2 regions of the Rhizobium sp. AB2/73 genome follow, and region 2 is predicted to be linked to the other one. Evidence: predicted binding sites of a transcription regulator. Region 2 holds the regulator's gene; the other holds the start of a gene.
The links. Region 2 encodes LexA, which represses DNA repair genes until DNA is damaged. Its sites were predicted from a motif close to TGTTCNNNNTGTGTTCNG; they were not measured.
Positions count from the first base shown of each region.

Region 1: the regulator LexA is predicted to act here: its motif matches at 3,753-3,770, upstream of I8E17_RS09655 (UvrD-helicase domain-containing protein).

Region 1 is NZ_CP067071.1:1,926,933-1,942,671, reverse strand. It holds gene I8E17_RS09665 (SDR family oxidoreductase) at 33-770, shown strand; partial or broken gene I8E17_RS09660 (GIY-YIG nuclease family protein) at 909-1,123, opposite strand; gene I8E17_RS09655 (UvrD-helicase domain-containing protein) at 1,235-3,700, opposite strand; gene I8E17_RS09650 (efflux RND transporter periplasmic adaptor subunit) at 4,063-5,229, shown strand; gene I8E17_RS09645 (efflux RND transporter permease subunit) at 5,229-8,381, shown strand; gene I8E17_RS09640 (flagellin) at 8,628-9,641, shown strand; gene I8E17_RS09635 (OmpA family protein) at 9,833-10,501, shown strand; gene I8E17_RS09630 (DUF2000 family protein) at 10,561-10,968, opposite strand; gene I8E17_RS09625 (AraC family transcriptional regulator) at 11,004-11,870, shown strand; gene I8E17_RS09620 (amino acid ABC transporter ATP-binding protein) at 11,887-12,612, opposite strand; gene I8E17_RS09615 (amino acid ABC transporter permease) at 12,590-13,249, opposite strand; gene I8E17_RS09610 (amino acid ABC transporter permease) at 13,246-13,917, opposite strand; gene I8E17_RS09605 (transporter substrate-binding domain-containing protein) at 13,981-14,775, opposite strand; gene I8E17_RS09600 (FAD-linked oxidase C-terminal domain-containing protein) at 15,106-15,739, shown strand, end outside.
Region 2 is NZ_CP067071.1:1,384,548-1,400,286, forward strand. It holds gene I8E17_RS07000 (LpxI family protein) at 1-780, shown strand, start outside; gene lpxB (lipid-A-disaccharide synthase) at 777-1,958, shown strand; gene gltA (citrate synthase) at 1,986-3,275, opposite strand; gene I8E17_RS07015 (ComEC/Rec2 family competence protein) at 3,565-6,033, shown strand; gene lexA (transcriptional repressor LexA) at 6,014-6,736, opposite strand; gene I8E17_RS07025 (VOC family protein) at 7,156-8,043, shown strand; gene kdsA (3-deoxy-8-phosphooctulonate synthase) at 8,040-8,879, shown strand; gene eno (phosphopyruvate hydratase) at 9,028-10,302, shown strand; gene I8E17_RS07040 (septum formation initiator family protein) at 10,521-10,832, shown strand; gene pdhA (pyruvate dehydrogenase (acetyl-transferring) E1 component subunit alpha) at 10,990-12,033, shown strand; gene I8E17_RS07050 (pyruvate dehydrogenase complex E1 component subunit beta) at 12,050-13,432, shown strand; gene I8E17_RS07055 (pyruvate dehydrogenase complex dihydrolipoamide acetyltransferase) at 13,448-14,809, shown strand; gene I8E17_RS07060 (SGNH/GDSL hydrolase family protein) at 14,835-15,476, shown strand; gene lpdA (dihydrolipoyl dehydrogenase) at 15,529-15,739, shown strand, end outside.

The sequences.
Region 1 (15,739 bases), 540 kb from region 2:
AACGCGTGTGCGAACGACAAGGAGATTGACGCATGCCCAACGAAATTAGAACGGCGATCGTAACCGGTGCATCCAAAGGGATTGGGGCAGCCATTGCGAGGCAGCTTGCCGAAGACGGCTTTCAGACCGTCGTCAATTACGCATCGGGTTCCGGAGAGGCCTCCGATGTTGTTGCCGGCATCACGGCGGCAGGCGGCCGCGCGATTGCAATCCGTGCCGATGTTAGCGACGCCGCGGCAATAACGGCATTGTTCGATCGCGCCGAAGCGGAGTTCGGAACGGTCGACGTGCTCGTCAACAATGCCGGGATCAGCAAATTCTCGCCACTGGCCGAGGTCTCGGATGAGGATTTTCGGCAGCAGCTCGCGGTCAATCTGACAGGGACCTTCAATGGAATGCGAGAAGGGGCGAAGCGGGTGCGGGATGGCGGCCGCATCATCAATCTTTCCACGAGCATTATCGGTCACTACTCCCCCGGCAATGGCGTCTATGCGGCGACCAAAGCGGCAGTGGAGGCGATGACCCATATCCTAGCCAAGGAACTCGGCACACGCGGTGTCACGGTCAATGCGGTCGCGCCGGGACCGATCGCGACCGAATTGCTGTTCAAGGGGCGGTCCGAGGCGCTGATCCAGCGGCTGATAAACGACATTCCGCTCGGGCGCCTCGGGATGCCGGAGGATATCGCCCATATCGTATCGTTTCTGGCCGGGTCGCAGAGTGGCTGGGTCAACGGCCAGATCATCAGGGCAAATGGCGGACGTAACTGAGATCGTGCAGCGGGGCGGGAGAGCTTTGTGCGTTGTTATCCGGTACCGTTAAAAGTGCAGGATTCGGACTATGATCGAGGGGCCGGGATACGCAGACGATCGGGAAGCGTGAGGCTTAAGCTTCACCAGAGCTCGTAGTATATCCCGCCAATCGGGATTGGCTCTTTCGATCAGCTCGATCTTCCATTGGCGATACCAGCGTTTCAGCGATTTTTCGCGTTGTATGGCTGAAACGATGTCGGCGTGGTCTTCATACCAGACGAGCCGTGTGCATCCGTATTCCAGGCAAAGCCCGGTGTCAGGCCTTCGCGATGTTCGTAGATGCGGCGCTCGAGATCGGCGGTGACGCCGATGTATAAAGTGCCGCGCTTGTGGTTGGACGGAGTGTGTGGGTGGGGAGGAGATCCACAATCAGCCTAACGGTTGATGGCCACCCTCTGGTCCCAAACCAGACAGCTTTACCGTCAAACCCGCTCGACAAACCCATCCAAAACCCTTTTCTGCCCCGCGCGGTCGAATTCGATCGTCAGCTTGTTGCCCTCGATCTCAGAGACATTGCCGTTGCCGAATTTGATGTGGAAGACGCGGTCGCCGATGGCGAATTTGGAGGGTTCGGCGGAAGTGGATTTGGCCACCAGCTCGCCGTCTATGGTGCGCACCTTCGGGCCGCTCTCGCCGTAGCCGATGCGCTCGACGGCGTGGCCGGAGCGGCTGCCCCAGTTGTCGCGGGTCGCATCGTTGCGGTTGGCCTGGGCGCGTTTCCAGCCGGGCGTGGAATAGGTGTTGGCGAAGGGATCGGCCTTGTCGAAGCGGGACTGGCCGTATCCGCCGCGACCGTATCCGCCATAGGATTGCTCGACTTCGGCGACCTGAACATGCGTTTCCGGCAGTTCGTCGAGAAAGCGGGAGGGGATCGTCGATTGCCAGAGGCCGTGAATGCGGCGGTTGGAGACGAACCAGATGTGGCAGCGGCGCTTGGCGCGGGTGATGCCGACATAGGCGAGGCGACGCTCTTCCTCGAGACCGGCGCGACCGCTTTCGTCGAGCGAGCGCTGATGCGGAAACAGGCCTTCCTCCCAGCCGGGCAGGAACACCGTGTCGAATTCCAGACCCTTGGCAGAGTGCAGCGTCATGATGGAGACGGCGTCGAGATTTTCGTTCTGCTCGGCATCCATAACAAGGGCGACGTGTTCAAGGAAGCCGCGCATGGATTCAAAGCTGTCCATGGAACGGATGAGTTCCTTGAGGTTTTCAAGCCGCCCCGGCGCTTCCGCCGATTTGTCGTTCTTCCACATGTCCGTATAGCCGGACTCTTCGAGGATCTGCTCGGCAAGCTCGGTATGCGGCGTATTCTCGAGCAGGCCCTGCCAGCGGCGGAATGATTGCACGACGTCGAACAGCGCCTTACGTGCCTTCGGCTTCATCTCATCCGTCTCGATGATATCGGCCGCTGCCGCCAGCATCGGGATATCGCGCACGCGGGCGTAATCATGCAGGGCGCGAACCGTGGTGTCGCCGAGGCCGCGCTTCGGTGTATTGATGATGCGCTCGAAGGCGAGGTCGTCGGCCGGTTGGCAGACGAGGCGGAAATAGGCCATGGCGTCGCGGATTTCGAGGCGCTCGTAGAAGCGCGGGCCGCCGACGACGCGATAGTTCAGGCCGAGCGTCACGAAACGGTCTTCGAACTCGCGCATCTGGAAGGAGGCGCGCACGAGGATGGCGATATCGTTGAGATTGTGTTTGTTGCGCTGGAGCTGCTCGATCTCTTCGCCGATGGCGCGCGCTTCCTCCTCGGAATCCCAGGAGGCGTGCACCTGCACCTTGATGTCGTCCGGTTCGGAGCGGTCGGTGAACAGCGTCTTGCCGAGCCGGCCTTCATTATGGGCGATCAGATGCGCGGCGGCACCGAGAATATGCTCTGTGGAGCGATAGTTGCGCTCGAGCTTGATGACCTTGGCGCCTGGAAAATCCTTCTCGAAGCGCAGGATATTGTCGACCTCCGCGCCGCGCCAGCCATAGATCGACTGGTCGTCGTCGCCGACGCAGCAGACATTCTGCGGCTCGCCTTTCTGCCGCTGCGCCAGCAGGCGCAGCCACATATATTGCGCCGTGTTGGTGTCCTGATACTCATCGACCAAGATGTAGCGGAAGCGCTGGTGATAATCCTTGAGGATATCAGGATTCTGCCGGAACATATTGATCGGATGCAGCAAAAGGTCGCCGAAGTCGCAGGCGTTCAGTGTCTTCAGGCGGTTCTGGTAGGCCGCATAGAGTTCGCGGCCCTTGCCGTTGGCAAAGGCGCGGGCGTCACCTTCCGGAATATCGGCGGGGCTCAGGCCCTTGTTCTTCCATGTGTCGATCATGCCGGCAAACTGCTTGGCCGGCCAGCGCTTGTCGTCGAGCCCTTCGGCCTGGATCAGTTGCTTGATCAGCCGGACGACATCGTCGGTGTCGAGAATGGTGAAGCTGGAGGTTAGACCGACCAGTTCCGCATGACGACGCAACAGCTTCACACCGATCGAGTGGAAGGTCCCGAGCCAGGGCATGCCTTCGACCGCGCCGCCGACCAGCAGCGCAATACGTTCCTTCATCTCGCGAGCCGCCTTGTTGGTGAAGGTGACGGCGAGGATCTGGCTAGGGAAGGCGCGGTTTGTGGAGAGGATATGAGCGATGCGTGTCGTCAGCACGCGTGTCTTGCCGGTGCCGGCGCCCGCAAGCACCAGCACGGGGCCGTCGAGCGTTTCCACGGCTTCCGCCTGTTCGGCATTGAGGCCCGAGAGATAATCGGGCCGGCGGCCGCTGTCGCGTGCCGCCATGGCGCGGGCCGCAATGCCGCCGCCGTTGCTGCCGGCTGTCGGCGCGGAACGGCGCGGTGCCACGTGCTCCGGCTCCTCGTCAAAGAAGGGAATATCGTCATGTCCAATGGTCATGCCGCCCAATGTAATGATTCTACCCCGAAAGGCAAAAGAAACGGGCCGAAACTAGAACAAAAAGTGCACATCGCAGGGCATAAGGCTCGATCGGCCGCTGTTTTTCATATGGAAATGGATCGGTCCATTCACCGGGTAAAACGTCTCGTTGTCCGCACCAAGATTACAACTTTGTCATAATCTGCGGCGAAACTTGCGGCATATGCTCAAAACACGATATTGCAGCAAATCGGGCACAATCTTGCTTTATAGAGCCGTCCGAGCCGAAATTGACCCCTGGTTAAGTGTGCTGGGTGGATGAGGGGTCACAAAAACCAACGACGCGATTTCATCGCCTCTGACACAACGAGCCGGAGACGTGCATGACCGCCTGGAAGCAGCTTTCCTTGTCTTTTTTCTTGCTGGCAGCTGGCATCGCCGCTGTCGTGGCCTTCATGCCCAGTGCGGCGGGCCTGCTGCAGAAGGTCGGCGTTCCCGAGACTGTCGTGGCCTGGATTGCTCCGCGCGATGGCGCGGCGGACGGGAGGGCGAAGACGCAGGCAAGCTCCGGCGGACGGCGCGGCCAGAACATACCGCTTGTCGTGACCGAGCCTGTGGTCAGCGGTGTCGTCAACGATCGCCTGAGCGCGATCGGTACCGGTGACGCCATCCGTTCGGTCGTCGTCATGCCGCAAGCGGCGGGTACGATCCGGGAAATTCTCATTAAGTCAGGCGACAGGGTGAAGCAGGGGCAGGTGCTGGCGCGTCTCGACGACGACGAGCAGATCATCGCTCGCGGCCAGGCGGAAGTGGCGCTGAAGAGCGCTGTCGAAAAATCCCAGCTCTACCGCAATATCAAATCCACAGTCTCGCGCATGGATGTTTTCGATGCCGAGATCGTGGAGCAGGGCGCAAAGCTGGCGCTGCAATCGGCCGAGCTGGCGCTGAAGCGCCGCGATGTGGTCGCACCGATCGACGGGATTGTCGGTATCGTGCCTGTGGTCGTCGGCGACAATGTGACGACAACGACCAATATCGTGATGCTGGACGACCGCTCGGAAATCCTGGTGGATTACTGGGTGCCGGAGCGCTTCGCCAACACAGTCAAGGTCGACCAGCCGGTGGAAGCGACGTCGGTGGCATTGCCGGGGCGCGTATTTTCGGGCGTTGTCGAGGCAGTCGACAATCGTGTTGACGGCGCGAGCCGGACGCTGCGCGTGCGCGCCCGCATCGATAACGCCTCCGATGTTCTGCGCGCCGGCATGTCCTTCAATGTCGGCATGCGCTTTGCCGGCGAATCCTATCCCTCCGTCGATCCGCTCGCCGTCCAATGGGATGGGGCGGGTGCGCATGTCTGGCGCGTCGTTGACGGCAAGTCCTCGAAGGTGCGCGTCAGCATCGTGCAACGCAATCCGGATGCGGTACTGGTCCGCGGCGATCTTCGCAATGGCGATCTCATCGTCATCGAAGGATTGCAGCGCGTGACCGAAGGCGGCGAGGTTCGCTTTGCCCGCGATGTCGCTCAGGCCAAGGAGGTCATCACTCAATGATGACCGATGGCGACGATGTGGCGGATGCCGGCTCGGCAGCGCCCAAGCAATCCTTTACCGCACTCTTCGTACGCCGGCCGATCCTGGCGCTGGTCTTCAACACGCTGATGGTCGTCGCCGGTCTTGCCGCCTATTTCGGCGTCGAAGTACGAGAACTGCCCGATGTCGACCGTCCGGTCGTGACCGTCAGGACCGTATTCGATGGCGCATCGCCGCAGACGGTGGATCAGGAGCTGACGAAGATCATCGAAGGGGCGGTTGCCCGCGTCAGCGGTCTGAAGTCGGTCTCCTCCAGCTCGTCCTTCGGTCAGAGCCGGGTAACGCTCGAATTTTCCGACGCGACCGATCTTTCGGTTGCCGCCAATGATGTCCGCGACGCCATCGGTCGCATCACCGAACAATTGCCCGATCAGGCGGATGCGCCTCAGATCGTCAAGGCGGATTCGGATTCGCAGCCGATCATGCGGCTTGCCGTCACCTCGAGCACCATGACGATGGATGACCTGACACAGCTCGTCGACAAGGAGATCACCGACCGGCTGGCCTCTGTCGAAGGCGTCGCCGATGTCGAGCTTTACGGCGATCAGGAGAAGATCTTCCGCATCGATGTCGATCAGGCCGCCCTTGCGAGCCGAGGTCTCACCATCGGCGACCTGACGACGGCGCTTGCGACCGCAGCACTCGATGTACCGGCCGGATCGCTGAAGAGTGCGCGGCAGGATATCGTCGTGCGTGCAACGGCGGCACTACAGACGCCGGAGGATTTCTCGCGGCTGATCATCAAGAACCGCGTGCGGCTTTCCGATGTCGCCACCGTGACGCTCGGACCGAGGGACGGCACGACCGCGCTGCGTTCGAACGGTGTGCAGGGCGTTGGCCTCGGCATCATCCGTCAGGCGCAGTCGAATACCTTGAATATTTCCGAAGGCGTGAAGGCCGTCGTCGCGCAGCTGTCTAAATCGCTGCCCGAGGGTACGCGCATCGTCATCACCAGCGACGATGCCCTGTTCATTCAGGGGGCGATCCACGAGGTCGTGCTGGCGCTCGTCCTGTCGGCCTTGATCGTCACCGCAGTCATCTATCTCTTCCTGCGCGACTGGCGGGCGACGCTGATCCCGGTCGTAACCATGCCGGTGGCGCTGATCGGCACGCTTGCCGCGCTCTACATGGTCGGTTTCTCGGTCAATATCCTGACGCTGCTGGCAATCGTGCTTGCGACCGGCCTCGTGGTCGATGACGCCATCGTCGTGCTCGAGAATATCGTGCGGCGCAGGGCGGAGAAGATCGGGCCTCGCGCTGCCGCCGTGCTTGGCACGCGCGAAGTTTTCTTCGCCGTCATTGCAGCGACGGCCACGCTTGCTGCCGTGTTCATTCCGCTCTCCTTCCTGCCGGGGCAGGTGGGCGGCCTGTTCCGTGAATTCGGCTTCGTGCTTGCCTTCTCCGTCGGCCTGTCGTCGGTCGTGGCGCTGACGCTGTGCCCCATGCTTGCCTCGCGAATGCTGACCAAGGAGATGCGCGAGGAGCATGGCGTGCTCGGCCGTTTCGGCGAGCTTTTCTCCGGTGTCTATCGTCGTACCCTCAAGGCTTGTCTCAATGCGCCTTTCGTCGTCATCGTCTTCTGTGCCGTGTTTTCGGCTGCAGCCGTCCTGGCGTTCGTGAACGTCAAGAGCGAACTGACACCGAGCGAGGATAGAGCGATGGTCATGCTGCGTCTCACCACGCCGCAAGGCGCAGGCCTCGATTATACCAAGGATCAATTACAGCGCGTCGAAGAGCGGCTGCAGCCGCTGATGGACAGCGGCGACATACGAAATATCTACGCGATTTCAGGCATGAACAGCCAGAAGAACAGCGGCTTCATGGTGCTGACGCTGGCGCCCTGGAGTGAGCGTCATCGTACGCAGCAGGATATCGTCGCCGATATCAACACGGCCATGGCCGGCGTGCCGGCTCTTCGCGGCAATGTCATCCAGGCCAACAGCCTGCGCATCCGTGGCGCCGGCAGCGGCGTGCAGATGGCGCTCATCGGCAACAATCACGAAGCGCTGACCGACGCAGCGCTGAAACTCGTGCAGGAACTCGACAAGACCGGCCAATTCGATACGCCGCGGCTGAACAACGAGCCGACACAGGCTCAGGTCTCCGTCACCATCGATCGCGAACGCGCTTCCGATCTCGGGATCGACATTTCAGGTCTTTCAGTGGCCTTGCAGTCGCTGCTCGAGGGTCGCTCCGTCGTCGACGTATTTGTCGCTGGCGAATCCCATCCGGTGCTGTTGACGTCGACGATGCGGCCCATCGATGATCCTACGGATCTTGAAAACGTCTTCCTCAAGACCGGCGACGGCAAGATCGTGCCGATGTCGGTCATTGCGTCGTTGAAGGAGAATGCGGTTGCGCCGCAGCTGACCCGCGAGCAGCAGCTGGCTTCGGTTGCGATCACGGCCGGGCTCAAGAACGGCATGTCGCTCGGGCAGGCGGTCGAGGAGATGACACGGATCGCGACGCCACTCCTGCCGCCTGGTTCGCGGTTGATGCCGCTCGCCGAAGCGGCGACACTGGAGGAAAATTCCAGCGGCATGGCCCTGACCTTCGGTTTTGCCATTGTCATCATCTTCCTGGTGCTTGCCGCGCAGTTCGAAAGCGTGCTGTCGTCGGTCATCATCATGTCCACGGTGCCGCTCGGTCTCGCCTGCGCCGTCTTTGCGCTCGTCATCACCGGATCGAGCCTCAACATCTACAGCCAGATCGGCCTGGTGCTGCTCGTCGGCGTCATGGCCAAGAACGGCATCCTGATCGTCGAGTTCGCCAATCAGCTTCGCGACAAGGGCGAAAGCGTGCGCGAGGCGATCGAAAAGGCCTGCGCACTGCGCCTGCGCCCTGTCATGATGACGATGATCGCGACCATCCTTGGCGGCGTACCGCTTGTCTTTGCCGAGGGGGCCGGCGCAGAAGCGCGCGTCGCGCTCGGCTGGGTCATTGTCGGCGGCCTTGGGTTTGCGACCCTGGTCACGCTTTACATCACACCCGTCGCCTATCTGCTGATCGCCCGCTTTGCGAAGCCACAGACGCATGAGGAACAGCGCCTGCATGATGAGATGTCGGATGCGGCGCTGCGCGCGAGGCTGACCAATCTTCGCGCGGCGGAGTAGGTCGGAACCGGCAGGTTGCGCCAATTGCAGTCGTTGCGCTTATTTATGGTAAATCAGGGGTATCGTTTAGCGCTTTTTTAAGCATGTTTGCTAATCATGTCGGTATGTAACCGCTGGAGCGCAGGCGTTGTTTCGCCTCACTCCCCGTTCGCCGACACGCTCGGCCCGCGCGCATGAGCGCCCGCGGCAAGGTTCCGATGTCTCCTTGTATTTGTTGCGTATTGTTGCGTCCGGAGTTCATGTGCCGTGAGTATTTTTTCGACCTTCATCAGGGTCAGTCCCTCTGTGAATACAGCGCTGGAAGTGCTGAGGGACACCCAGACCAAACTGGGTAATGCCGAACGACAGATGTCGTCGGGCCTGCGGGTTCAGTCGGCCAGAGACAATGCCACATACTGGAAAATCTCGACTTTGACGCATACCGACATCGGCGCGATTTCGTCGGTTCAGGATGCGTTAGGTCTCGCCGCCTCGACCGTCAGCACCGCTTCCACGGGTGTCAGCAGCGCGATCGATGTCGTCACCGAGATCAGGACGAAGCTCGTCGGCGCCTATGAGACCAGCGTCGACAAAACGACACTCAACGACGAGATCACCCAGCTCAAGCAGCAGTTGCGCAGCGTCGGGGAGTCGGCGACCTTCAACGGCGTCAACTGGACCGTGCTGCAAGATGGCGCGGATCCGACTGACCCCCATGAGATTCCAGGCTCCCTTATCCGCGGCACCGATGGCACCGTAAAGATCGGCATGCTGAGCTATGCGGGCGTCAGCTCGACGACGGGGCCAATCACCTCGGCCGATGCGCGTTATCTGATCGACGATCAGTCAAGCGGCACCGGCGGATATGGCGTGCTGACGTCGACATCTTTCGCCACCGAAGCCGGAGCGGCCAAGAATTATGTGCTCATCAGCAGCAAGAACGGCAATACTAGCGGCCAGGTGGAGATCTCGCTCGATGCGAATACGAGCCGGGGCGCCATTGTCGACATGGTCAATACCGTCACGGGAATGCTGAACCAGCTCAAGACGATCGGATCCGCCTTCGGCTCCCTCGAGGCGCGTATCAATCTTCAGACCGAGTTTGCCAGGAATCTCAACGATTCGCTGACCAGCGGGGTCGGCAAACTTGTGGATGCCGATATGGAACAGCAGTCGAGCAAGGTTCTGGCGCTGCAGGCTCAGCAACAACTCGGGCTGCAATCTCTGTCGATCGCCAATGCGAGCTACAATACGGTTCTGCAACTCTTCCAGAACCATTGATTGCAGCAAACGGCTGAAATTGACGGGGCTGGCGGGTGAATGGCTCCGCACGTCCGCATGCGCCGGCTTCTGCAAAAGCTCAGCTGACTCTCTATGCACAGGGGACAAGGGTCTGGATAAGATTTCTCTTCATGATATCGCCGCAATGCTTCATATCTGCTGCGGCCATCGAACCGGAGAGCGACGATTCTATGATCAAGAAAATTGCCATTCTTGCCCTAGCGGCAGCCTTTTTGAACGCATGCACCACCACCGACCCCTATACGGGTGAACAGAAGGTATCGAATACCGCAGGCGGTGCGGCGATCGGTGCCGGCGTCGGTGCCGTTGCCGGTCTTCTGATCGGTCATTCGCCGGCCTCGCGCCGCAATGCCGCGCTGATCGGCGCCGGCGTCGGTGCGCTCGCGGGTGCCGGTATCGGCAACTACATGGACCAGCAGGAGTCCGAACTGCGTGCACAGCTGCAGGGCACTGGCGTTTCAGTGACCCGCGTCGGCGACCGCATCATCCTGAACATGCCTTCGGCGATCACCTTCGATATCGACCAGGATGCGATCAAGCCGGAGTTCTTCCCGACGCTGAATTCCGTCGCGATCGTGCTGCGCAAGTTCAACCGTACGCTGATCGACGTCAACGGTCATACGGATTCGACCGGCAGCCTGCAGCATAACCAGGATCTGTCCGAACGCCGCGCTGGATCGGTCGCGTCCTACCTCGGCAGCCAGGGTATCGATCAGCGCCGCATGTCGGCCATTGGCTTCGGTCCATCGCAGCCGGTCGCAACCAATGCAACGGAGGCCGGTCGCGCGCAGAACCGCCGCGTCGAGATCCAGATCGCACCGATCACGCAGAACGGTTAAGCCTTTCCGAACAAAAACGGCCGGGTCTCGCGATCCGGCCGTTTTCTTTGCGCGTCCGATCACGCATGCATGTCGGCGCCCTTGGTGATCTTGTCGACGATTTTCTTGTCGGCGCGCAAGGCGATGCCGACGACCTTGGCATCTTCCGGCGCGAATTCGGCAAAGACGGCGCGGTTGGCCGCGTCATGCCCGGTTGAGAACATTTCCTCTATGAAGATGGAAGAGGTGACGCCGCGCTCCAGCGAGCGGCGATGGATGGCGGCTATGTTCTCCTTGTCGGCCGAGAGCACGATGATGGGCTGGATCGACAAAGCGTTGTAGACGTTGCCGGTGCGATCGCGATAGGCTTCTCCGATAATATCTGGATGTTGTCCGGCTATGCCTGTCGACAGAAAGGCCGTTACATTCAGCTTTTGCCAGGATTGAAGGTCGTTTCGCAGAACGATCGCGATTTTGGTATCGAACATCGATGGTCACTTTCATGCAGTCTGGAAATGGGACATTGCACGAGGATGTAGCGGGACAGATCTTCGAGGGTCTTGAACGTTTGTGCGTGACACCGGAGGCCAACCGCATCCTGTCCGCGCCTGCCTATCCGGGCATCGAACGCATCCAGGCGCAGTTTCGTGGCGATGCCTTCGAACTGCATCGGCACGACACCTATGCGCTTGGCGTCACCATGCGCGGCGTGCAGACATTCCGTTATCGTGGCGAACAGCGCTACAGCTTGCCCGGGCGGGTAATCATTCTTCATCCGGACGAACTGCATGATGGCGGGGCAGCGACCGAGGACGGCCTCGTGTACCGGATGCTGTATCTGGAACCGTCGGTGCTGTTTCAATGCCTTGAGGCGGCGCGTGTCGGCCTGCCTTTCGTCGATGATCCCGTGGTGGAAGACAATCGCCTTGCCGGCCTGTTGCTGGCGGCGCTTGGCGAGCTCGATCGCGAGCTGGATGAGCTCTTCGTCGACGATTTCGTTTCGCGACTCACCGACGGACTTGTCCAGCACGCCCGTTTGCCGCAACGGCGCTTGGGCAGCATTGCGTGGGGGCAGGTGAAGACTGCGCGGGACTATATCGAGGCGCATGTCACACGAGGTGTGCGCTCGCAGGAATTGGAGCGCATCACCGGCCTCGATCGCTTTGCGCTTGCGCGGCATTTCCGTGCTGCCTTCGCAACAAGCCCGCACCGGTTCCTGCTGATGCGCCGGCTGCAGCAGGCAAAAGCGATGATCGCCGCGGGGGAGCCGATCGCTGAGGTGGCAGCCGCAACCGGATTTGCCGATCAGAGCCATCTGACCCGGCATTTCAAGAAGGCGTTCGGCATTGCTCCAGGCGTCTGGAACACTATGGTTCAGAGAGCCGGCTAGCGGGACTTGTCGGCTCTCAATGAATGCCGAGGAACTGCGTGAGCTCCGGGGTTTGCGGATTGGCGAAGACTTCGCCGGGCGGTCCGATTTCGTGTACGCGGCCCTTATGCATGAAGACGACGCGTGAGCAGACGTCGCGGGCGAATTTCATCTCATGGGTCACCATCAGCAACGTCATGCCTTCGCTGGCCAGTTCGCGCACGACCGCAAGAACTTCCGCGACCAGCTCCGGGTCCAGCGCAGAGGTGATTTCATCGCAGAGCAGCGCAATCGGCTGCATGGCGAGTGCCCTGGCGATGGCGACGCGCTGCTGCTGGCCGCCGGAGAGTTCATCCGGGTAGGCGTCGAACTTGTGCCCGAGGCCGACACGGTCGAGCATGCGCCGCGCCATGGCTTCGGCTTCGGCCTTGGCGGTCTTCTTGACGACCATCTGCGACAACATGACGTTGCGTCCTGCGCTCAGATGCGGGAAGAGATTGAATTGTTGGAAGATCATGCCGACCTTCAGCCGGAGCGCCTTCAGATGGAGGTCATCGGGCAGGAGCTGTGCGCCCGCGACGGAGATCGAGCCGCCATTAATCGTCTCCAGCCCATTGATGCAGCGCAGCAGCGTCGATTTTCCCGAACCGCTCTTGCCGATGATGGCGATGACTTCGCCGGGCTCGACATCGAGGTTGATGCCCTTCAGGACTTCGTTGGTGCCGAAGCTCTTGCGGACTTCAGTGATTTCGATGAGCGACATTGAGCTTCCTCTCCAGGATCTGGCTGCTTTTCGACAGCGGCCAGCACAGGGCGAAATAGATGAGCGCGACAAAGCCGTAGACGGTGAACGGCTGGAAGGTCGCGTTGGTGATGACGGTGCCGGCCTTCGACAACTCGACGAAGCCGATGATGGAGGTCAGGGCCGTGCCCTTGACGACCTGCACCGAGAAGCCGACGGTCGGCGGCACGGCGATGCGCAGCGCCTGGGGCAGGATGACGTAGCGCATCTGCTGCAGATAGCCCATCCCCAGACTGGCCGAAGCCTCCCATTGCCCCTTGGCGACAGCCTCGACGCAGCCGCGCCAGATTTCGGTAAGGAAGGCAGCCGACCAGAGGGTGAGCGCGACGCCGGCAGCCAGCCAGGCCGGCACGTCGATCCCGAAAAGCCCGAGACCGAAGAAGGCCAGGAAGAGCTGCATCAGCAGCGGCGTGCCCTGGAACAGCTCGACGAAATATCTGACCGCGATGCGGCCTACCTTTGCCTTGCCGATGCGCAGGAACAGGAGGATTGCGCCGACGATGGCACCGCCGGCGAACGAGACGAGCGACAGCAATACCGTCCAGCGCGCGGCCAGCAGAAGGCCGCGCAGGATATCCCATGTTGTGAATTGGATCATTGGCGGACCCTGCGTGGAAAGATCATCTTGCCCACGACCGCGAGTACCTGTCGAAGCAGGATCGCCAGCGCGAGGTAGATCGCCGTGGAGACGAAATAGGCTTCGAAGGCGCGGAACGAGCGCGACTGGATGAAGTTTGCCGCGAAGGTCAGATCCTCGGCGGCGATCTGCGAGACGACAGAGGAGCCGAGCATGACGATGACGACTTGCGACGACAGTGCCGGCCAGATGCGCTGCAGGGACGGAACGATGATGACATGCCGGAAGGTTTCGAACCGGGTCATGGCAAGGCTGGCGCCGGCTTCGAACTGGCCGCGCGGCGTTGCCTGTATGCCGGCGCGGATGATCTCGCAACTATAGGCGCCGAGATTGATGATCATCGCGAGATTGGCGGCAGTCATCTCGTCCATCTGAATGCCGATGCCGGGCAGGCCGAAAAAAATGAAGAAGAGCTGGATCAGAAACGGCGTATTGCGGATGAGCTCGACATAGGTAGCAACGAAGGGTTTGAGCCACCCTGGACCCAGTGCTCGCGCCCAGGCGCAGGAAATTCCGAGGAGAATGCCAAGCACGGCGCCGATAAGGGTCAGCTCCACCGTGACGAGAACGCCCTTGATCAGCGTGGGATAGTATTCGGCAAACCAGCCGAAATCGAAATGATAGCGCATGGGAGAAAGCCCTGCTCGGACCGATCACGCCGCCGAATGACGGCACGATCGGTCCTGCGTTGATCAGAAGCCGGTCGGCAGGTCGGCGCCCAGCCACTTCTGCGACATCTTGTTCAGTGTCCCGTCCGCCTTGGCGGCAGCAACGATGTCGTTGACCTTCTTCTGTAGCGTCGGCTCGTTCTTGTTCAGGCCTATGAAGCAGGGGGAGTTGGTGATGAGGAATTTCATCTCGGGCTTCTTCGGCGGGTTCTTGGCGAGAATGGCAGCCGCGACGACATTGCCGGTCGCAACCAGCTGGACCTGTCCGGACAGAAAGGCGGAGATGGTGCCGTTATTGTCCTCGTAGCGCTTGATCGTCGCGTCCTGCGGCGCGATCTTGGTCAATGCCAGATCCTCGATCGCGCCGCGGGTGACGCCGATCGTCTTGCCGGAAAGGTCTTCCGCCTTTGTTGCTGCGACATCGCCGGGGCCGAAGACGCCGTTGAAGAAGGGCGCGTAGGCTTCGGAGAAATCAATGACCTTTTCGCGATCCGGATTCTTGCCGAGGCTTGAGATCACCAGATCGACCTTGTTCGTCTGCAGATAGGGAATGCGGTTGGCGCTGGTGACGGGAACGAGTTCCGTTTTCACGCCGAGTTTTTCGCCGATCAGATTGGCCATATCGATGTCATAGCCCATGGGTGCCATGTCCGTGCCGACGCTGCCAAAGGGCGGGAAGTCCTGCGGGACGGCGACGCGGAGTGTGCCGCGCGAGGCTATGTCGCTCAAGGCATCCGCCCGAGCTGCGTTGGGGGCGGAAATTGACCCCGTCGCCAGCACCGCAATTCCGAGTGCCATGAGCATTTGTCTGCGCTTCATCGAATGTCCTTCCAATCGTGGCTATGTGAAAGCTGAAAGGCGATAGGCAAGACATATGCCAGTCGACGGAAAATTGCGTCGCGGTGTTATGATCTGGATGAAAGTGAATGCTCGGTGATCGTGGAGGCGGTGCGTTGATTAAAAGATAGGCAAAATTCTGCCGCGATGATTTTTCCTACCCACCGGTTGTCGTGCCTTTGATCAATCGCACAAAACTTGAACTTATACGCGATGGCAGCTCGCTTTCATCACTGGACAGCCCCGCCCCAAATGCCCCATAGAACCGGGAGAGGTTAACGCCCTGGACGACCGCGATGGGAGATTCGGACTATGGTTTTGGCTGATGCAAAGCCGGGTACACGTAACGAGGCCGGCATATCTGCCGTTCTCGGCATTCTGAAGCAGGCCTTCGGCGAGCGGTTCCAGACCGGCGAAAGTTTTCGCGCCCAGCACGCCCACACGACCACCTATATCCCATCGCAGCTGCCGGATGGCGTGGTCTTTGCCGAAACGAGCGAGGACGCGCGGACTGTCGTCAAGGCATGTGCCGAACACAAGGTTCCGGTCATCCCGTTCGGTACTGGCTCTTCGCTCGAAGGGCAGGTCAATGCGCCGCAGGGCGGAATTTCCATCGATTTCAGCCGCATGAACCGCATTCTCGAAGTCAATGCCGAGGATCTGGATTGCACGGTCGAGCCCGGCGTCACCCGCGAGCAGCTTAATACCTATCTGCGCGATACCGGCCTGTTCTTTCCGATCGATCCCGGCGCCAATGCCTCGATCGGCGGCATGGCATCGACGCGCGCATCGGGCACCAATGCCGTGCGCTACGGCACGATGAAGGACAATGTCCTGTCCGTGACCGTTGTTACCGCCAATGGCGAGGAAATCCGCACCGCCCGCCGCGCCAAGAAATCGTCGGCCGGTTACGATCTGACGCGGCTCTTCGTCGGCGCCGAAGGCA
Region 2 (15,739 bases):
AATCCCGTTATCATCGCTTTGACCGACGAGGCCGATCGCGATTGGTCTGCCTTTGATTACGCCAATCTCGGCGTCGGCAATTTTGCCGGTCTCGAGGCAATGTTCCGCCGACATGGCGTCGATCGTGTTGTCATGTCGGGCGGTGTTGCACGACGCCCTTCATGGCGGCAGGTGCATCCGACCTGGCGGGTCATCAAGGAACTGCCCTCTACCATCCGCACGCTTCTTTCGGGCGGCGACAATGCCGTCCTGCAGATGGTCATTCGCCTGATCGAAGCTGGCGGGGTTCGCGTCGTGGGTGCGCATGAAATCGCACCGGATCTCTTGGCGACGACCGGCCCGCTTGGAAAAATCTCGCCGGTGGAAGAGGATCTGCGCGATATCGCTCAGGGCGCGAAGGCGGCGGATGCACTGGGGCTCCTGGATGTCGGGCAGGGCGCGGTCAGCGTCGGCGGCCGCGTTGTTGCGCTCGAAGGCGCCGAGGGTACCGATAAGATGATCGAGCGAGTTGCCGAGCTGCGCGCAGCAGGACGCATCTCGACGCGCCGGCGCGGCGTGCTCGTCAAGCTCTGCAAACCGCAGCAGGATATTCGGGCCGATCTGCCCTCGATCGGCGTTTCTACAGTGTCGAATGCCAAGAAGGCTGGCCTGGGCGGCGTCGCAGTCGAAGCCGGCAGGGCCTTGATCCTTGATCGGCAAGCGGTGATCGCTGCCGCCGATGAGGCCGGTATTTTCGTCTGCGGCATCGACCGCGGCCTGAGCGCGGAGGGCTTCATGTGAGCGCAGCGTCTTTGAAGCTTGCCGTCGTTGCCGGCGAAGTCTCCGGCGATCTGCTGGGCGGCGATCTCGTCGCAGCCCTGAAGCGACGCCATGATGGTCCGGTCGAGCTAGTGGGGGTCGGTGGCGAGGCACTGGAGGCGCAGGGCCTGCGCTCGCTCTTCGATTATTCCGAACTCTCGATCATGGGTTTCATTCAGGTCATCAAGCGGTTGCCAAAGCTGCTGGCCCGCATCCGGCAGACGGCGGATGCGATTATTGCTGCAAAGCCGGACGTGCTTGTGATCATCGACAGCCCCGATTTCACCCATCGCGTTGCCAAGCGGGTGCGCAAGGCGTTGCCCGATCTGCCTGTTATCGATTACGTCTGCCCCAGTGTCTGGGCGTGGAAAGAATATCGCGCACAGCAGATGCTTGCCTATGTCGACCATGTGCTGGCCGTCTTGCCGTTCGAACCTGCTGCCATGAAGCGCCTGGGCGGTCCGGCAACCACTTATGTCGGCCACCGCCTGACGGTCGATGCCAATCTTGTGGAGACGCGACGTCAGCGCGCCTTGCGCGGTCTGGCCGGCGCTCATGTGGCAAAGACGATCCTGCTTTTGCCCGGATCGCGTGCATCGGAGATCCGGCATCTCCTTCCGGTTTTTGAACGGGCTACCGAAGAACTTAGCCGGAGAAATGATAATGTTCATTTTCTGCTGCCGACCGTGCCGCGGCAGGAGGCGGTGGTTCGCTCTTTGACGGCTAATTGGCAGGTCAAGCCGGATATACTCGTCGGCCAGGATGCCAAATGGAGTGCCTTTGCCAAGGCGGATGCCGCCATGGCAGCCTCCGGAACCGTAATCCTGGAGCTTGGGCTGGCGGGCGTTCCCGTAGTCTCGACCTATAAGACGGAATGGCTGGCGAAATTCGTGCTGTCGCGCATCAAGATCTGGACGGCCGCCTTGCCGAACCTCATCGCAGACTATGCCGTTCTGCCTGAGCTCATCAACGATGTTCTGCGGCCGGGCATGCTGGCACGTTATATGGAGCGCCTGTCGAGCGACACGCCGGAGCGTGCGGCGATGCTTGCTGGCTACGATCTGGTCTGGGAACGGATGCAGACAGAGGAGCCGCCCGGCGACAAGGCTGCGCAGATTGTTCTGGACGTTCTAGCCCATAAAAAAACCGGTCATCTCTGACCGGTTTTTTTGTTTCAATACCGAAGCTTAACGCTTGGAAACAGGTACATATTCGCGCAGCGGAGCGCCGGTGTAGAGCTGGCGCGGACGGCCGATGCGCTGATGCGGATCCTCGATCATTTCGTTCCACTGGGCGATCCAGCCGACGGTGCGGGCAAGAGCAAAAAGAACGGTAAACATGGTCGTGGGGAAGCCGAGAGCCTTCAGCGTGATGCCGGAATAGAAGTCGACGTTCGGGTACAGCTTCTTCTCGATGAAATATTCATCGGTGAGAGCGATGCGCTCCAGCTCGATCGCGATGTCGAGCAGCGGGTCGTCCTTGATACCGAGTTCGCCGAGAACCTCGTGCGCCGTCTTCTGCATGATCTTGGCGCGCGGATCGTAGTTCTTGTAGACGCGGTGGCCGAAGCCCATCAGGCGGAAGGGATCGTTCTTGTCCTTGGCGCGGGCGATGAATTCCGGAATGCGGTCGACCGTGCCGATTTCGTTCAGCATGTTCAGCGCAGCTTCGTTGGCGCCGCCGTGAGCCGGTCCCCAGAGGCAGGCAATGCCTGCAGCGATACAGGCAAACGGATTGGCGCCGGAAGAGCCTGCCAGACGAACCGTCGACGTGGAAGCATTCTGCTCGTGATCGGCATGCAGGATGAAGATGCGGTCCATGGCACGGGCAAGTACCGGATTGACCACATATTCTTCGCACGGAACGGCAAAGCACATACGCAGGAAGTTCGACGCGTAGTCGAGGTCGTTCTTCGGATAAACGAAGGGCTGGCCGATATGGTACTTGTACGCCATGGCGGCAAGCGTCGGCATCTTGGCGATCATGCGCAGGCTTGCGACCATGCGCTGGTGCGGATCGGTGATGTCGGTGGAGTCGTGATAGAAGGCGGAGAGCGCGCCGACACAGCCGCACATGACGGCCATCGGATGTGCGTCGCGGCGGAAGCCGGTGAAGAAGCGCGACATCTGCTCGTGCACCATCGTATGGTGGGTCACGCGATAATCGAAGTCCTTCTTCTGCGCTGCCGTTGGCAGTTCACCGTAGAGAAGGAGGTAGCAAACTTCGAGGAAATCGCCGTGTTCGGCCAGCTGATCGATCGGATAGCCGCGGTGCAGCAGAACGCCTTCGTCGCCATCGATATAGGTAATGCTCGACTCGCACGACGCGGTGGAGGTGAAACCAGGATCGTAAGTGAAAGTGGAGGTGTTCTTATAAAGGGCACCAATATCAATGACACTCGGGCCGATGGTTCCGGTCTTGACCGGCAGGTCCACCGTCTTTTCACCCCAAGTTAGTTTCGCGCTTTGTTCCGTCATGCTGATCCTCCAAGATTTGGCGGGATTGACGCCATAAAAAGCGCCAAAAGGTTAAGCGACTACCGACTAGCTATATGATCCAGAGCCTAATGCCAAGTTATCCTAACGCTGAATTGTGCAATGCAGTATCAACTTTTGGGCACTGCAGAAGCGCCTTTAATTATGTTAGGCGGCGAAACCGGCCCAATTGAGCCTGCTTGCGTCGATTTTGGTTGAATTCACCGCCTGCTGACGGCAAAAATCGCGCGAAAGCTGTAGTTTTGCGTGGGGACGGCGGCGAGTGCCTAATTTGGAGGCATCCGAGCAGCGGAAAGAGGGTGGGGACGTCGCTGCGCTCTCGCAGCCTCGCCCTGTTGTTGCCACGAATACCTTCCCCGCCGAAGTGCCGCGAGGGGAACGGACGCAGGACCAGACGCGGCTGACATCCCGGCTGTTGCGGATATCAAGCCGCATTCGGCTTGGCACCTTCAGATTGATTGAAGAGGAGGCGGCTCATGGTCGCGCGATCCTGCTCGCGCCGATCTATATGGGCCTTGGTGCAATTTTCTGGTTCAAGGCTGGCAGCGATCCGCCTCCACAGGCTGTTCTTGCAGGCCTGTTGGTCTTTACCTGTGGCTTTGCGCTCATGCGGGAGGCAGGCAGGCTGTTTCGCCATCTGCTTTTTGCAGGCATGCTCCTTTGCCTGGGCATGGCGCTGGCGCAATGCGAGAGCTGGCGGGTTTCTACCGTCATGCTCGATTCGGTCGTGACCACGACCGTGACCGGTCAGATCGAACGACGGGAATCCTATGACAATGGACGCTGGCGCTATGTCATTCGTGTCGAGGCAACGGAAAAACCTTCCATTCGCCGCGCGCCGCAGCGGGTTACGATCTTCGTGCGCAAGCAGGCGGAGCCGTTCGATCTCGGTGATCGCATCCAGGGTAGGGCGCGGTTGACGCCGCCGGCCGGACCGGCCTTGCTTGGCCTCAATGATTTCGCCTTCAGTTCCTATTTCAATGGTATCGGTGCGAACGGCTTTGCCTACGGAATGCCGAAATTATTGTCTCCGGCCGGTGATAATGCCGCCGGTTCTCTGATGGATATGGCCGATATCTGGCTCGCCGGCCTGCGCAACAGCATAGGCGACAGGATCAGGCAAACCTTGCCGGGAGATACCGGCGCCTTTGCAGCGGCGCTTGTCACCGATGAGCGACGTGCGATCTCGAAGGATACGACCGAAGCCCTGCGAATTGCCGGCCTGACCCACATCATTGCAATTTCCGGCCTCAACATGGCGCTATCGGCCGGCATCTTCTATGTCGGTCTGCGATATCTGTTCAGCCTGTTTCCCGGTGTCGCGCAGGCTTGGCCGACCAAGAAGTTCGCAGCCCTCGGCGCGCTTCTCACTGTTACGGCCTATTATCTCATCTCCGGCTTCGGCGTGTCTGCCGAGCGTGCCTTCATCATGATGGCGATCATGCTTGTGGCCGTGCTTTTCGATCGGCCATCGATCAGTCTGCGCAACGTCGCACTTTCTGCCATTGTCATTCTTGTACTGTCGCCGTCGCAAGTGCTCGGCCCGAGCTTCCAGATGTCTTATGCCGCAACGCTGGCGCTGGTGTCGGGCTATTCGCTCTGGAAACGGCGGCGGCATCGTGAAAACATCCTGCCGCGCCTCCGTGTACTAAGTCCGCTATTGTTCGTCACGCGTTTCTTCGCAGGCGTGACGTCGACTTCGTTCATCGGTGGCGCATCGACCGCTATCTTCTCGATCGAGCATTTTCACCGATTGGCGACATATGGGCTTGCTGCCAATCTCGCCGCTATGCCCATCGTCTCCTTCATCGTCATGCCATTCGGCATGGCGGCGATGCTGCTCATGCCGCTCGGTCTCGACGGGCCTTTCTGGAAAGTCACCGGAGAGGGACTGGAACTCGTTATCATGATCGCAAGAACCGTAGCCGGTTGGGGAGGCGATATTACCTTCGGTCGCCAGCCGGCCTGGCTGATGCCGACATTCATTATCGGCTTCCTGATCATGAGCATATTGCGGACCCGGCTTCGCCATCTGGGCCTGCTATTATCGCTCTTGTCCATGGGCTTGGCGGCATTCGGACCTGGCGTACCGAAACCCGACCTGATGATCTCCGAAGATGGCGTCCTGGTCGCGTTGCGCCAGGACGATATACTCGCGACCAATCGCGAGAGACCGCAGGCCTTCATTTTCGAACAATGGCAAAAGGCACTGGTCGCGGCGGACCATCAGCCTCCGACTATGCTCCCGGCTGACAGCCGACTTCCACAAATCGGTAAGGCAGATCGTTATAAGCGATTGAACAGTGAAGAACAGAAGGCGGTCCGCGTCGCAATGGAGGAGGCCTTGGACCGTACCATGCAGGGCAGTTTCGCCTGCCAGAAAGGAGCATGGTGCGCGGCCATGCTTGAAAACGGCGCGATATTGGTCACTATCGAAAACGCGGCCTACCTGCCCGCGGCTTGCGACACGGGGAACATTATCGTGACGCCAATCCGGCTACGGCTCGACCATTGCCGTTCCGGAGCGATGCTCATAACCGGTGCGACATTGCGCAAAACCGGCTCCATCGAAATGGCGCTTACCGCAGACAAGCCCATTATCTCAGCCGCATTCGAGGATCCGCAGCGTCCGTGGACCAGGCATCGAACCTATGATTGGCGCACCGGCAAATTCGACGCGCCAATTGCGCCAGCGTCACCCGCCGTCGACAATTCACCGGTCAGTGATAGCGACGAATAAGGCCAACGAGCTTGCCTTGAACTTTGACGCGGTCCGGTCCGAAGATGCGGGTTTCATAGGCCGGGTTTGCGGCTTCCAGCGCGATGGAGGCACCCTTGCGGCGGAAGCGCTTCAGCGTCGCTTCTTCGTCGTCGACGAGTGCAACGACGATATCGCCGGGATTAGCCGTCGTCGAATTGCGGATGATGACCGTGTCGCCGTCGAAAATTCCGGCATCGATCATCGAATCCCCTCGAACTTCAAGCGCATAATGTTCGCCGGATCCGAGCATGTCGGCGGGAACGGTAATATCGTGCGTATTGTTCTGGATGGCTGAGATCGGAACGCCGGCAGCGATGCGGCCCATCACCGGCACCGATGCCGAGCTATTGTGATCGTCATTTGCCACCTTCGACGGAGCGGGCGGGGCAACGGGCTGCGGCTTGCCGAGGCTGCCCTCGATAACGCTCGGTGAAAAGCCGCGGCGCTGCTGCAGGCTCGAATTATAGGCGTCGGGAAGCTTGATGACTTCGAGCGCTCTGGCCCGGTTCGGCAGCCGACGGATGAAGCCCCGCTCCTCCAGCGCCGTGATCAGGCGATGGATGCCGGATTTCGATGCCAGATCCAATGCATCCTTCATCTCGTCGAAGGATGGCGGAACACCGGATTCCTTCATGCGTTCATGAATGAAGAGAAGCAGTTCCTGCTGCTTGCGCGTCAACATCGTCTTGGAACCCCAGAATCAAGAAAAGCTGCGAAACAAATCCAGAACGGACACTATATGTTCCATATGTGTTCCGCAAGTGCTTAAATTTCGGTAAAGCCTTGTGAGGTCAGTTAAATAATTGCCATTTGCGAATGGATCGGCTCGGAACATCGGCGCGCTATATCTCCGTTAACCTGCAGAAAAATAAGAGAAATGCCGTTCTACTCGCTTCCAGGACTTTGTTGTTCAGCCCGTGCGCCGAGCATTTGGATGAACAGGCCGCGCGGCTGCATGAGCCGGCCATGGGAGAGAATCGGCAATCACGTTTGCGAGATTGCCTTCGATCCATGTCGTGTGCTCCGGGTGTTCCATGCTTCCATCTTGAATTGCGCGGGGGATGGGCGCAAATCTGCTGCCACAAGCAAACGGGAGAAGCCATGATTTCGTCTCCGCATCCGCTGGATCACCTCGTGCTGCCAACCGTCGACATCGCTTTGGCGCGCGAGCGCCTCGGCAAGCTCGGTTTTACGGTGGCTCCGGATGCGCGCCATCCCTTTGGCACACAGAATGCCTGCGTCTTTCTTGCCGATAAAACCTATTTAGAGCCTCTGGGCGTGGCATCGACGGAGCAGTGCGAGAAGAGCATCTTGGATGGCAACGTTTTCGTTGCTCGTGACCAGGCTTATCGCTTCCGGGTCGGCGAAAATGGCTTTTCGACCGTGGTATTCGGTACGGATGATGCGGTGGCGGATGACAAGCGCTTCAAAGAGGCGGCGATTTCTGCGGGACAGATGCTGGATTTCTCCCGTCCCATGAAGATGCCGGACGGCACCGAAACCACAGCCGGCTTTCGTCTTGCCTTTGCCGCTGATCTGCGTGCGCCGGATTTTCTCGCCTTCTGCTGTCAACGCATCAATCCCCTTCCGGCTGACAGAAGCGTGCTGGAGCGCCATGAAAACGGGGTGACCGGCATCGCGCGCGTGGCGCTTTCCGCGCCGCAGCCATCAGCCTATCGCCGCTTCTTTGAAGACGTTGTCGGCAACCCACAAATAACGGAGCATTCCTTCGGTTTGACCGTCAAGGCAGCTAACGCCGATCTCGAGATTTTGACGCCGGAAGGCATGGAGGCCTTCTATGACCTGCCTGTTTCTGCTGACGATCCGGGACTCAGGGCACGTGCAATCCTTTTCAAGACGCGCGATCTTTCCGTGACATCGTCGCATTTCACTGCTAACGGCGTCACCTATACGCGTAAGAACAATCGTCTATTGGCGAGGTTGGCGCCCGGTGAGGGCGCGTTGTTCGCCTTTGAGGAGACAAAATGAGCACAAATTCCGAAGTCACCGTCGGCGAGGGTGCCTCCAAGGTCCTTTTTTCCAATACTGCAAAACTGTCGCTTATCGCCGGCCCCTGTCAGATGGAAAGCCGCGATCATGCGTTCATGGTTGCGGGCGTCCTGAAGGAACTCTGCGGCAAGCTCGGCATCGGCCTTGTCTACAAGTCCTCCTTCGACAAGGCGAACCGCACATCGCTGTCGGGCAAGCGTGGCATCGGCCTGGAAAAGGCGCTGGAAGTCTTTGAAGACCTGAAGAAGGAATATGGCTTTCCGGTCCTGACCGACATCCACACGGAAGAGCAGTGCGCCATCGTTTCCAAGACGGTCGATATCCTGCAGATCCCGGCTTTCCTGTCGCGCCAGACCGATCTTCTGGTTGCCGCCGCCAAGACCGGCCGCGTGGTCAATGTCAAGAAGGGCCAGTTCCTGGCGCCATGGGACATGAAGAACGTGCTTGCCAAGCTGAACGATAGCGGCAATCGGAATATTCTTCTCTGCGAGCGCGGTGCCTCCTTCGGCTACAACACGCTGGTCTCGGATATGCGCTCGCTGCCGATCATGGCGGCGATGGGCGCGCCCGTCATCTTCGATGCGACCCATTCCGTGCAGCAGCCTGGCGGGCAGGGCGGCTCGACCGGCGGCGACCGCCGCTTCGTCGAGACACTGGCGCGCGCGGCCGTCGCCGTCGGCGTTGCCGGTCTTTTCGTCGAGACGCATGAGGATCCCGACAATGCACCGTCCGACGGCCCGAACATGGTCTATCTGAAGGATATGCCACGGCTTCTGGAGAAGCTGCTGGCCTTCGACGCCATCGCCAAGGCTTGAAACGTAGCCGGCATTCAACAGGCTGACATGAATTTACGTTACGGGCCTGCAGGAGTGCCAAATCGCGGCGCGGATCGCCATTGTAATTTCCGCGCCTTCGACTAATACGATTTAAATCGATTTATAAACCAGCGAGCAGGAAACTATCATGACCGCAATCACCGACATTATCGCCCGCGAAATTCTCGACAGCCGTGGCAATCCGACTGTCGAAGTCGATGTCTACCTCGAAGATGGCAGCTTGGGCCGCGCGGCTGTACCGTCGGGCGCGTCGACCGGCGCGCATGAAGCCGTCGAGCTTCGCGATGGCGGCAAGCGCTATCATGGCAAGGGTGTCGAGAAGGCCGTCGAAGCTGTCAACTCGGAAATCTTCGACGCCATCGGCGGCATGGACGCCGAAAACCAGATCCAGCTCGACAACATCATGATCGAACTCGACGGCACGCCGAACAAGTCACGCCTCGGCGCCAACGCCATCCTCGGTGTCTCGCTCGCCATCGCCAAGGCTGCTGCCCAGAGCGCCAACCTGCCGCTCTACCGCTATGTCGGCGGCGCTCATGCGCGCTTGCTGCCGGTTCCGATGATGAACATCATCAACGGCGGCGCTCATGCCGATAACCCGATCGACTTCCAGGAATTCATGATCCTGCCGATCGGCGCTGACTCGATCCGCGAAGCCGTCCGCATGGGTTCGGAAGTCTTCCACGTCCTTAAGAAGGAACTGGCATCGCAGGGCCACAACACCAACGTCGGTGACGAAGGTGGTTTCGCACCGGGCCTTTCCAGCGCCCCGGCAGCTCTCGACTTCATCATGAAGTCCATCGAGAAGGCCGGCTACAAGCCGGGCGACGAAATCGCTCTCGGCCTCGATTGCGCCTCGACCGAATTCTTCAAGGACGGCAAGTACGTGCTCGAAGGCGAAGGCCGCACGCTGGAATCCGGCGCCATGGCTGAATACCTCGCAGAACTCGCAGCCAAGTACCCGATCGTATCGATCGAAGACGGCATGGCTGAAGACGACTGGGAAGGCTGGAAGACGCTGACCGACTTGATCGGCAAGAAGACCCAGCTCGTCGGCGACGACCTGTTCGTCACCAATTCCGCTCGCCTGCGCGACGGTATCCGCATGGGCGTTGCCAACTCGATCCTCGTCAAGGTCAACCAGATCGGCTCGCTGACCGAAACTCTCGACGCAGTCGAAACCGCGCACAAGGCCAACTACACCGCCGTCATGTCGCACCGCTCGGGCGAAACGGAAGATTCCACGATCGCAGATCTCGCCGTTGCCACCAACTGCGGCCAGATCAAGACCGGCTCGCTGTCGCGCTCCGACCGTCTTGCCAAGTATAACCAGCTCATCCGCATCGAGGAAGCACTCGGCCCACAGGCAAAATATGCCGGCCGCTCCATCCTTCGTGGCTGATATCTGACCTGTCGGATCCATCCGGATCCACGGCAAAATTATTACTTGGATTGAACCGCGCTTTCGGGCGCGGTTTTTTGTTGGTCCCGACTGTTAGAGTCAACGGACGGTTAATCTCTACGGGTTAAATTAGCTCTAGGTGTTTGATTTGATGTGATCTTGTTCGAAGCGCATTGGCTTTCGGGAGATCGCGGAAAGCCAGAGCGTGACGAGCGAGTATGTGGACAAAGTATCATAAGAAGAGAAGGTTCGGCCGTCTCATCCTTCCCGCCATCACCATCGCTTTTGTGAGCTACTTCGGTTATCATTGCATTCATGGCGATTACGGCCTGAAGGCGACCGAGGTTTTCGAGAAGCGCCGCATCGATCGTGCAAAGGAATTGGCTGAGCTTGTCGCCAAGCGCGAACACCTTGAAAAGGAGGTCGCGCTGTTGAGTGACGGCTCTCTGGATAAGGATATGCTCGATCAGTATGCACGCTATCAGTTGACCTATTCCAAGGCGAACGAGATCGTCATCTTCAACAAATAGCCATAATTAACCGAATTCCGGTTAATCGCGTTTTTGCAAGTTACATCAATGACTTGCGAAGAATATGAGCCATGCAATTATAGCATTGCTGTGGCGGGCAATCTTCCCTATGTTACGCCTCACCATAAAACGAGGCTACTCACACAGGGAGGGTTGAATGGCGCCGCGAAAAAACGCGACCGTTTCCAGCCGTAAGACAGCATCAAGGCCTGCCAAGGAAACCAATGGCGGCCCGATCGCAGATTTCGATCGTGATGCGGAGCTCAAGGCTTACCGTGAGATGCTCCTGATCCGCCGCTTTGAAGAGAAGGCCGGCCAGCTTTACGGCATGGGCTTCATCGGCGGCTTCTGTCACCTTTACATCGGCCAGGAAGCTGTCGTCGTCGGCATGCAGATGGCGCTGAAGGATGGCGATCAGGTCATCACCGGCTATCGCGACCACGGCCATATGCTGGCGACCGGCATGAGCGCCCGTGGCGTCATGGCCGAGCTCACCGGACGCCAGGGCGGCTATTCCCGAGGGAAGGGCGGCTCCATGCACATGTTCTCCAAGGAAAAGAATTTCTACGGCGGCCACGGCATCGTCGGCGCCCAGGTTTCGCTTGGCACCGGTCTCGGCTTCGCCAATTGGTACCGCGGCAATGACAATGTCAGCGTTGCCTATTTCGGTGACGGCGCCGCCAACCAGGGCCAGGTCTACGAAAGCTTTAACATGGCGCAGCTCTGGAAGCTGCCCGTTATCTTCGTGATCGAAAACAACCGCTACGCCATGGGCACCTCGACGGCTCGCGCCACCGCGCAGGCGGATTTCTCCAAGCGCGGTGCGTCCTTTGGCATTCCCGGCATACAGGTCGACGGCATGGACGTCCGCGCCGTCAAGGCCGCGGCTGACGAAGCCGTCGCGCATTGCCGCTCCGGCAAAGGCCCGATCATCCTGGAAATGCTGACCTACCGTTACCGTGGTCACTCCATGTCCGACCCGGCGAAGTACCGCTCCAAGGACGAAGTGCAGAAGATGCGCTCCGAGCACGACCCGATCGAGCAGGTCCGTGTTCGCCTGCTCGAAAAGGGCTGGGCGAGCGAAGACGATCTGAAGGATATCGACAAGGATGTCCGCGACATCGTCGCAGACAGCGCCGATTTCGCCCAGAACGATCCTGAGCCGGATGCATCCGAGCTCTACACCGACATTCTGCTCTAAATCGGGGAGGGACACTATGCCCATCGACATTCTCATGCCCGCCCTTTCTCCGACGATGGAAGAGGGTACCCTTTCGAAATGGCTCAAGAAGGAAGGCGACAAGGTCGTTTCCGGTGACGTCATTGCCGAAATCGAAACCGACAAAGCCACCATGGAAGTGGAAGCCGTCGACGAAGGCACGATCGGCAAGCTGCTGATCGATGCTGGCACCGAAGGCGTCAAGGTCAACACCAAGATCGCCATCCTCTTGCAGGACGGCGAATCCGCCGATGCCATTTCGTCCGCCAAGGCTGCTCCCGCTGCCGAGCCGGCAAAGACCGAAGCTCCTGCCGCCGCTCCGGCGCCGGCCGCTGCTCCCGTTCCGGCCCAGCCGAAGGCCGTTGCTCCTGCCGATCCGGAAATTCCGGGCGGCACGGAGATGGTGTCGATGACGGTGCGTGAAGCACTGCGCGACGCCATGGCCGAAGAAATGCGCGCCAACCCGGACGTCTTCGTCATGGGTGAAGAAGTCGCCGAATATCAGGGCGCCTACAAGGTGACCCAGGGTCTGCTTCAGGAATTCGGCGCACGCCGCGTGATCGACACCCCAATCACCGAGCATGGTTTTGCCGGTATCGGCGTCGGTGCCGCGATGGCCGGTCTTCGCCCGATCGTCGAATTCATGACCTTCAACTTCGCCATGCAGGCGATCGACCAGATCATCAACTCCGCCGCCAAGACGCTCTATATGTCCGGTGGCCAGATGGGCGCTCCGATCGTCTTCCGCGGCCCGAACGGCGCGGCAGCGCGCGTCGGCGCTCAGCACAGCCAGGACTATGCGGCCTGGTATAGCCACATTCCGGGCCTCAAGGTCGTCATGCCCTACACGGCAGCCGACGCCAAGGGTCTGCTCAAGGCTGCCATCCGCGATCCGAACCCGGTCATCTTCCTTGAAAACGAAATCCTCTATGGTCAGCATTTTGATGTGCCGAAGCTGGATAATTTCGTTCTACCGATCGGCAAGGCCCGCATCCACCGTCCGGGCAAGGACGTCACGGTCGTCTCCTTCGGCATCGGCATGACCTATGCGACCAAGGCCGTCGCCGAGCTGGAAGCCCAGGGCATCGATGTCGAACTCATCGACCTGCGCACCATCCGCCCGATGGATCTTCCGACGATCATCGAATCGGTCAAGAAGACCGGCCGCCTGGTCACCGTCGAGGAAGGCTATCCGCAGTCCTCCGTCGGCACGGAAATCGCCACCCGCGTCATGCAGCAGGCCTTCGATTATCTCGATGCGCCGATCCTGACGATCGCCGGCAAGGACGTACCCATGCCATACGCCGCCAACCTCGAAAAGCTGGCGCTCCCGAGCGTCGCCGAAGTGGTCGATGCGGTGAAGGCCGTTTGCTACAAATAAGGGGAGGGCTCATCGATGCCTATCAACATCACCATGCCTGCCCTCTCGCCGACCATGGAAGAGGGCAACCTCGCCAAGTGGCTGGTCAAGGAAGGCGACAAGATCAAGTCCGGCGATGTCATCGCCGAGATCGAGACTGACAAGGCAACGATGGAAGTCGAGGCTGTCGATGAGGGCACGGTCGCTAAGATCGTCGTTCCTGCCGGCACCGAGGGCGTGAAGGTAAACGCCCTGATCGCCGTGCTTGCCGCCGATGGCGAAGATGTCGCCGCTGCAGCGTCCGGCGCTGGCGCCGCTGCTGTTCCGGCCGCGAAGGAAGCTCCGAAGGCGGAAGCAGCACCTGCTGCGGCCCCGGCTCCGGCAAGCGTTTCTGCTCCTGCCGCACCCGCCCCGGCTCCCGCTGCATCGGCTCCGGCAGCGAACGACGGTCATCGCACCTTCGCTTCGCCGCTCGCTCGCCGTCTTGCCAAGGAAGCCGGCATCGATGTGGCGGCAGTCTCCGGCACGGGTCCGCATGGCCGCGTCGTCAAGAAGGACATCGAAGCTGCTGTTTCCGGCGGCACGGCCAAGGCTGCGCCTGCAGCAGCACCCGCTGCACAGCCGGCAGCAGCCGCTGCCCCGGCGGCACCGAAGGGCATGTCCGACGATGCCGTCCTCAAGCTGTTCGAGCAGGGTTCCTACGAGCTCGTGCCGCATGACGGCATGCGCAAGACCATCGCCAAGCGCCTGCAGGAATCCAAGCAGACGATCCCGCACTTCTACGTCTCGGTCGATTGCGAACTCGACGCGCTGCTGGCGCTCCGCACGCAGCTCAACGATTCCGCTCCGAAGTCGAAGGATGGCGTTCCGGCCTACAAGCTCTCGGTCAACGACATGGTCATCAAGGCCCTGGCGCTGGCGCTGCGCGATGTTCCGGATGCCAACGTCTCCTGGACCGACAGCGCCATGGTCAAGCACAAGCATGCCGATGTCGGCGTCGCCGTGTCCATTCCGGGCGGCCTGATCACGCCGATCATCCGCAGCGCCGAGCAGAAGACGCTCTCCACCATCTCCAACGAGATGAAGGACTACGGCAAGCGCGCCAAGGAGCGCAAGCTGAAGCCCGAGGAGTATCAGGGCGGTACGACGGCCGTGTCGAACATGGGCATGATGGGCGTCAAGAACTTCGCCGCCGTCGTCAACCCGCCGCATGCGACCATTCTCGCCGTCGGCGCTGGCGAACAGCGCGTCGTCGTCAAGAAGGGCGAAATGGTGATTGCCAACGTGATGACCGTCACGCTGTCGACCGACCATCGCGCCGTCGACGGTGCGCTCGGTGCCGAGCTTCTGGCTGCCTTCAAGGGCTACATCGAAAATCCGATGGGGATGCTCGTCTGAGCCTTGTTGTGACACGGAGGCATGAATGACCAAGACTGTTCTATGTTACGGCGACTCGCTGACATGGGGCTACAGTGCCGAAACGGTCGGCCGTCATGCCTATGAAGATCGGTGGCCGAGTGTCTTGCAAAAGGCGCTCGGCAACCAGGTGCGCGTGATCCCGGAGGGGTTGAACGGCCGCACGACGGCGTTTGACGATCATCTCGCCGATTGCGACCGCAACGGCGCGAGAATCCTGCCGACGATCCTCCAGACCCACAATCCGCTCGATCTCGTCATTATCATGCTCGGCACCAACGACATGAAGCCGGTTGTTGCCGGTTCGGCCTTTGCCGCTCTGCAGGGCATCAGCCGCTTGGTCCAGCTGGTGCGCAATCATGCCTGGGGGTTCGACTACGAGGTGCCCGATATCCTCATTGTCGCCCCGCCGGCAATCACCGAGACAGCCAATGCCGCCTTTGCGGCAAGCTTTCTCGGCGCGGTCAAGGAATCGAGCAAGCTGCCGACGCTCTATAGCGATCTGGCCGATGAGCTTGGCTGCGGCTTTTTCGATGCCAATACAGTCGCCGTCACCACGCCGCTGGATGGCGTTCATCTCGATGCGGAAAACACCCGGGCGCTCGGTCGCGGCCTCGAGCCGATCGTGCGGATGATGCTCGGTCTCTGATAGATTCAAGGCGCCGGCTTCGATCCGCCGCCACCAATAAGGCAGGAAACACATGGCTGAGAATTACGACGTCATTATCATCGGCTCCGGTCCGGGCGGTTATGTCGCCGCCGTGCGCGCCGGCCAGCTTGGCCTGAAGACCGCGATCGTCGAGCGCGAGCACCTAGGCGGCATCTGCCTCAACTGGGGCTGCATTCCCACGAAGGCACTGCTCCGTTCGGCTGAAATTCTCGACCATTCCAACCATCTGAAGGACTACGGCC